2 regions of the Azorhizobium sp. AG788 genome follow, and region 2 is predicted to be linked to the other one. Evidence: riboswitches for the same ligand, from Rfam matches in the RefSeq annotation. Region 2 holds a riboswitch; the other holds the start of a gene.
What was found. Region 2 has a riboswitch for S-adenosylmethionine ahead of DFO45_RS04585 (low specificity L-threonine aldolase). Riboswitches for the same ligand answer to the same signal wherever they lie in the genome.

Region 1 (3,399 bases), on a different contig from region 2:
CGCCTTCCACCGAGGCCGAACCGGCCAAGGCGGAACGGCCGGAGACCGCGGAGAGCTGAGCCGCCTCAGGCGAAGGGGCGGAAGTGCTTGGAGAGCTTCAGGCCCTGCCCCTGATAATTGGAGCCGAGCGCCTCGCCATAAAGATGGTCCGGCCGCGCCGCCATCCGCTCATAGACCAGGCGGCCGACGGTCTGGCCATGTTCAAGGATGAAGGGCACCTCGCGCGAGCGCACTTCCAGCACCGCCCGCGCCCCGCTGCCGCCCGCGGCCGGATGGCCGAAGCCGGGATCGAAGAAGCCCGCGTAATGCACGCGGAACTCGCCCACCAGCGGATCGAAGGGCACCATCTCCGCCGCATGCTCCGGCGGCACCTGAACCGCCTCGCGGGAGGCGAGGATGTAGAAGGCGTCCGGATCAAGCACGAGCGAAGAATGGCCGCGCGCGCGGATGGGCTCCCAGAAGTCCTCCACGTCGAGCGCCGCGCGCTTGTCCACGTCCACGACGCCGGTGTGCTTCTTGGCCCGGAAGCCGAGGATGCCGTTCCACGCAGCGCCGGCGAGATCGACGCCGAGCGCGATGCCGCCACCGGCGACGTCCGGCGCGTCGGAATCCACCAGGCGCTGCTCCTGCTGGAGGTTCAGCAGCTCGAGATCGGAGAGTCGCGCTACCCCGCGCCGGAAGCGCACCTGTGACAGACGCGACCCGGTGCGCACGAGGATGGGGAAGGTGCGCGGCGCGATTTCCAGATACAGCGGGCCGGCATAGCCCATGGGGATGGCATCGAAGGCCCGTGCCCCGTCCGCGATGACGCGGGTGAAGACATCGAGCCGGCCGGTGGAGCTTTTCGGATTGGTGGACGCCGCCACGTCGATGGGCAGGCGGAGCCGTTCGAAAAGAGGAACGAGATAGACGCCCCCCGTCTCCAGCACCGCACCGTCCGAAAGGTCGAGCTTGTGCAGCACAAGCTCCGACAGGCGGTCCTTCACCGTATTGCCGGCGCCGGGGAGGAAGCTGGCGCGGATGCGCCAGGCCGTGCGACCGAGACGCAGGTCCAGGCTCGCCGGCTGGATCTGGTCGTCATCGAGCGCGCGCCGCGTGGAGATGCCGCCGCTTTCCACAAGCGCCGCAATGGCCTGCGCCGGGAGAATGCCTGCTTTATACTGTTCGCCCACGCGCGGCTCCGCTTCCATCTATCGTTCGTTTTAACGGACGCTCGGCTTGACGCCAAGCGGCCCACGGCGTTAACTGCCCCGGCTCGTGGAGAATTTGAGCCGGCCGGCTTGCTGCCACGTTAAACAGATCGCTAAAAGGCCGGGGACGTGGCAGGCGCGCATCGTGCCTGCATCCACGGGTCCCGGCCTCACCTGAAGGCTTGAACCGTGGCATCGAAGTTCGTCCCCCCGGATCCGTCAACCCTGCATCCCGAAACCCTGCTCGTGCACGGCGGCACCACCCGCTCGCCCTATGGCGAGACGTCGGAGGCGCTCTACCTGACGCAGGGCTTCGTCTATGACAATGCCGAAGCCTGCGAGGCCCGCTTCAAGGGCGAGGACCCCGGCTTCGTTTATTCCCGTTACGGCAATCCCACCACCGCCATGTTCGAGGAGCGCATGGCGCTGCTCGACGGCGCCGAGGCGGCCCGCGCCACTGCCTCCGGCATGGCGGCGGTGAACGCCTCCCTGCTCTGCCAGCTCAAGGCCGGCGATCATGTGGTGGCCGCCCGCGCGCTGTTCGGCTCCTGCCGCTGGATCCTGGAAGACTTCCTGCCCCGCTACGGCGTCGAGACGACGCTGGTGAACGGCACGGACCTCGACGCCTGGAAGGCGGCGGCGCGGCCCAACACCAAGATCTTCTTCCTCGAAAGCCCCACCAACCCGACGCTCGAAATCATCGACGTGAAGGCGGTGGCGGACATCGCCCACGCCCAGGGCGCTCTGCTCATCGTGGACAATGTGTTCGCGACCCCCCTGCTCCAGAAGCCCTTCGAGCTGGGCGCGGATGTCGTGGTCTATTCGGCCACCAAGCATATCGACGGGCAGGGCCGTTGCCTCGGCGGCGTGGTGCTGTCCTCGCAGCAGTTCGTGACCGACCACCTGCAGACCTTCCTGCGCCAGACCGGCCCCTCGATCTCGCCCTTCAATGCCTGGGTGCTGCTGAAGGGCCTCGAGACGCTGGGCCTGCGCGTGGAGCGCGCCCAGTCCTCCGCCGCGACGCTGGCGGATGCGCTGGCTGCCGAGCCGAAGGTGGAGAAGGTGCTCTATCCCTTCCGCGCCGACCATCCGCAGGCAGCCCTCGCCCGCCGGCAGATGACCGGCGGCGGCACGCTCGTCACCTTCGTGGTGGGCGGCGGCAAGGAGGGTGCCTTCCGCTTCGCCAATGCGCTGAAGGTGATCCGGATCTCCAACAATCTGGGAGACTCCAAGAGCCTGCTCACCCATCCGGCCACCACCACCCACCAGCGCTTCACCCCCGAGGCGCGGGCGGAAATGGGCATTTCGGACGGCCTCGTGCGCCTTTCCGTGGGCCTTGAGCATCCGGACGATCTCGTCTCGGATATCGTGCAGGCGCTGAAAGCCGTCTGAGGCGGATTTGGACGGGGCCCTGCCTCTGCCCCGCTTCGTCTGACGCTGGGAGAATCTGGACAGCCCGCCGCCGCCCGCTACCTTTGCCGCAAGCCCGGATCAACGGGCAGGAGGCGAGGGATGGAACGGCTGGCGGGCTTGACCTCCGCAGGCATCGGCGCGGCACTTGCGGGCGGGCGCTGGCTCATCCTGCCCATCGCCCTCCTCCTCTTCCTGCAATGGCCCTTGCGCGAGGTGGTGCACGCCTATTCGCGCGAGGCCAACGACCTCGGCCAGTGGCTGTTCGGCCTCTATGTGGCGGTCGCCGTCACCGCCGCGACGCGGGCGAGAGCGCACCTTGCCAGCGACATCTTCGCCCATCGCTACGGCCCGCGCACACGGGCGCGGCTCGCCCGCATCGGCGCCGCCATCGGACTGCTGCCCTGGTCCCTCTGGCTGCTGGGCGCGGGATGGGACATGGCGTGGCGTTCGACCCTCAGTCTCGAAGCCTTTCCCGAGACCTATAATCCCGGCTTCTTTCTCGTGAAGCTCGCCATGTGGCTGCTGGGGCTGCTGGCCTTCGCGCAGGCGCTCCTCGACATCGCGCGTCCGGAGCGGGCGGCATGAGCGCCTTCGGCCTCGTCCTCCTCCTGATGATCGGCGTGGGCAGCGTCTTCACCGGGCTGCCCAATGTGGTGGTGCTGCTCGCCACCGCCGTCTTCGGCGTTCTGGTGGGCCTCTTCACCGGCGTCATCACGCCGAACCTCTTGCCCGCACTGCCGACCCGCATCATCGACCTGATGAGCAGTGACCTGTTGCAGGCGCTGCCCTTGTTCGT
Region 2 (3,399 bases):
GGTCTCCTTGTAGGAGGCGCACATGTCGAGGTCGCAGCGGGCGAGCACCAGTTCATCGTCCTGCGTTAGCGCCTGCGCCACGATCTGGCCGGACGGGGCAATGATCGAGGAGGCGCCGATCATCTCGCAGCCTTCCTCCACGCCGCATTTGGCCGCGCCCACCACCCACGTGCCGTTCTGATAGGCGCCGGCCTGCATGGAGAGCTGGTTGTGAAACTCGGAGAGCCGGTCGTGGTCGGGGGCGGGCGGATTGTGGCGCGGCGTGTTGTAGCCGATGAGCACCATCTCAACGCCCTTGAGGCCCATCACGCGATAGGTCTCGGGCCAGCGCCGGTCGTTGCAGATGGCCATGCCGAGCACGCCGCCCATGATGCGGCGGACCGGCCAATTCAGATTCCCAACCTCGAAATAGCGCTTCTCCAGATGCTGGAAGGCGCGCCAAGGTTCGTGGTCGGCATGGCCGGGCAGATGAATCTTGCGATACTTGAGAACGATCTCGCCCGACTTGTCGACGATGACCGAGGTGTTGAAGCGTCGCAGCCGGCCGCCTTCCTCCACCAGTTCCGCATAGCCGAGGCAGAAGCCCACCTTCAGCGCACCGGCGAGCGCAAAGAGGGGAGCCGTCTCGGCCGAAGGAAGTGCCGTTTCGAAGAAGGCGTCGATCTCGGTCTGGTCTTCCGTATACCAGCGCGGAAAGAAGGTGGTGAGCGCAAGTTCCGGGAAGACCACGAGATCGCAGCCATGCCCGGCGGCCTGCCGCAGCAGGTCGCAGAGGCGCCGCACGACGGAAGCGCGCGTATCCGCACGCTGGATAGGACCCAACTGGGCGGCAGCGACGGTCAGGATACGGGACACGGGCCAGCCTTAGGCAAGTGAGCGACGTGCAAAGGAACTCCCCGCGTCTTCGACTTCGTGAGGAAGCCATCCTGCTCACGCTTCGCAAGAGGCGTGCCACATGGTCGGATCTGTGTGCCGCTGGTATGCCACTTGAAGCGCAAGCACTGTTCCTCTCATGCGGGGACGCCGGGGATGCCGCAGGAAGGGGCGTTTGAACAATATATGGGCAAAACATCGGGTCAACAAAGACTGATCCGATGATGCCAAGTCTAATTGTCGCGCAGCTCTGTGCAGTTGCGGAATTATCCGTGTGCACCTGCGTGAATACTTGTGCGATGCACTTGTTCGCGCGAGCCGACACGCGCCGTGACCGTTTCGAGCCGACTAATGCCGCCCGATGCCAGAAGGACGGCCGCTGTTTCCAAATCCTGGGCGCGTGCTCAACGTCTGGCGGAGGGGACGCTTGCCCGCGGAGATGGGCCATCTGTCCGCGTGACCTTCACGTCACCTTCGCGTCCGCCGACGTCCCACGATGCTGATGGCGCTGGGGTGGCGGCCACGACGACGTTGCTTGCGCGCATGGTTGCGTCATGCTACCGCAAGACCTGCATCAAGAGTCGGGCCGGCGCCCGGCACCAACCTGCTCCCGGGCAAGGTGGTGCCTCCGTCACAGGAGGGATGTGGCCTGACCGGCAACAAACGGGAAAAGCCACGCGCGTCGTTCCGTCTTGGTGACAGGCCAGGATCAGAGAGGAAGACCCGCCGTGAGCCAGGACCGCCAGAGCGTCGAGCAGCAGCAAAGCCAGCCCCAGCAATTCGCCAGCGACAATTATGCCGGCATCTGTCCGGAGGCGTGGGCGGCCATGGCCGAGGCCAATGAGGGGTCCGCCGTCGCCTATGGCGACGACGACTGGACCCATCGCGCATCCGATGCCTTCCGAGCCCTGTTCCAGACCAATTGCGAGGTGTTCTTCGCCTTCAACGGCACAGCGGCCAATTCGCTGGCGCTGGCCTCGCTCTGTCAGTCGTATCACAGTGTCATCTGCGCGGCCTCGGCCCATGTGGAGACGGACGAATGCGGCGCGCCCGAATTCTTCTCCAACGGCTCCAAGCTGCTGGTGGCGACCACCGACGGTGGCAAGCTGACGCCGGATGCGGTGCGTGCGCTCGCCACGGGCCGCTCGGACATCCATTATCCAAAGCCCCGCGCCGTCACCATCACCCAGCCCACCGAGACTGGCCAAGTCTATACGCTGGATGAGATCGCGGCCCTTTCCGCCGTCTGCCGCGACCTCGGCCTGCGTCTGCACATGGACGGTGCGCGGTTTGCCAATGCCTGCGCCGCGCTCGGCTGCTCGCCGGCGGAGATGACCTGGAAGGTGGGCGTTGACGTGCTGTGCTTCGGTGGCACCAAGAATGGCATGGCGGTGGGCGAGGCGATCCTGTTCTTCGATCGCGCGCTGGCCCTCGATTTCGACTATCGCTGCAAGCAGGCGGGCCAGCTCGCCTCCAAGATGCGCTTCCTCTCCGCCCCCTGGGTCGGCGTTCTGGAGAGCGGGGCGTGGCTGCGCAATGCCGCCCACGGCAATGCCTGCGCCCGGCGTCTCGCCGCCGCCATCGCGGATGTGTCCGGTGTCGAGCCCATGTTCCCGGTGGAGGCGAATGCCGTCTTCCTGCGCGCGCCGGAGGCGGTGCTCGCGGCACTTCGGGAGAAGGGATGGCGCTTCTATACCTTCATCGGCGGCGGCGCGCGCTTCATGTTCGCCTGGGACGCGGATCTCGCGCGGGTCGATCAACTGGCCGCCGACATCCGGGCGATCGCGGCCTGAGACATTGTGGGCGGGCGGGAGGCTCAGGCCTCCCGCAGCGCCATCTGCCGCAACTGCTGATAGAGGTCCGGCGATTCCGCCGTGCAAACACAGACGATGCGGGCCGGATCCTCGCCCGCGTTGAGATAAGCGTGGCCCATGGAACTGTCGATATAGAGGCTGTCGCCGGTCTCCAGGATCTCGGGCGCATAATATTCCGTATGCACCTCCACCCGGCCGGCGGTCACATAGACATATTCCTCGCCCGGATGGCGGATGAGCGGGCCGAATTCCGCCAGCGTGCGGGCGCGCAGTTCTCCGGTGATGGGCACCATCGCCTTCGACATGAGGTCGGTGCATTTATAGGCATAGGAATAGGTGCGCGTGTCGATGACGTCGCCGTCCTTCGCGCGGCTGATGCTGCGGCGCGCGGTCACCATCTGGGCTGCGGGCGGGCCCCTGTCTGCCGCCGAGTGAAACAGCTCAGCGATGGCGATGCCGAGCCCGTTGGTCAGTTGCAACAGCTTGTCATAGGTGAGCGACATCTGGTGGTTCTCGACCTTTGAGAGGGTCGAAAGGGAGAGCCCCGTCCGCTCCGCCACCTGCTTCAGCGTGAGCTTGCGCGCCTGCCGCGCCGCCTTGAGACACTCGCCGAGCTGGGTCGAGACCGTGTCCGCCCCGTTCTGTCGCCCGGTCATAGGTCCTCCTTCATTCCGCGTCCGCGAGTTGTGCCGCAGCTTCCGTCCCTATTTAG

Region 1: another riboswitch for S-adenosylmethionine. It lies ahead of DFO45_RS00920 (O-succinylhomoserine sulfhydrylase); the one in region 2 lies ahead of DFO45_RS04585 (low specificity L-threonine aldolase).

Annotation. Positions count from the first base shown of each region.
Region 1 is NZ_SOBM01000001.1:191,619-195,017, reverse strand. Features, by position in the region: gene DFO45_RS00930 (FUSC family protein) at 1-59, shown strand, start outside; gene DFO45_RS00925 (2'-deoxycytidine 5'-triphosphate deaminase) at 66-1,190, opposite strand; SAM riboswitch at 1,248-1,327, shown strand; gene DFO45_RS00920 (O-succinylhomoserine sulfhydrylase) at 1,380-2,582, shown strand; gene DFO45_RS00915 (TRAP transporter small permease subunit) at 2,703-3,188, shown strand; gene DFO45_RS00910 (TRAP transporter large permease subunit) at 3,185-3,399, shown strand, end outside.
Region 2 is NZ_SOBM01000002.1:126,463-129,861, forward strand. Features, by position in the region: gene DFO45_RS04580 (N-carbamoyl-D-amino-acid hydrolase) at 1-855, opposite strand, end outside; SAM-I-IV-variant riboswitch at 1,440-1,547, shown strand; gene DFO45_RS04585 (low specificity L-threonine aldolase) at 1,602-2,666, shown strand; gene DFO45_RS04590 (XRE family transcriptional regulator) at 2,690-3,343, opposite strand.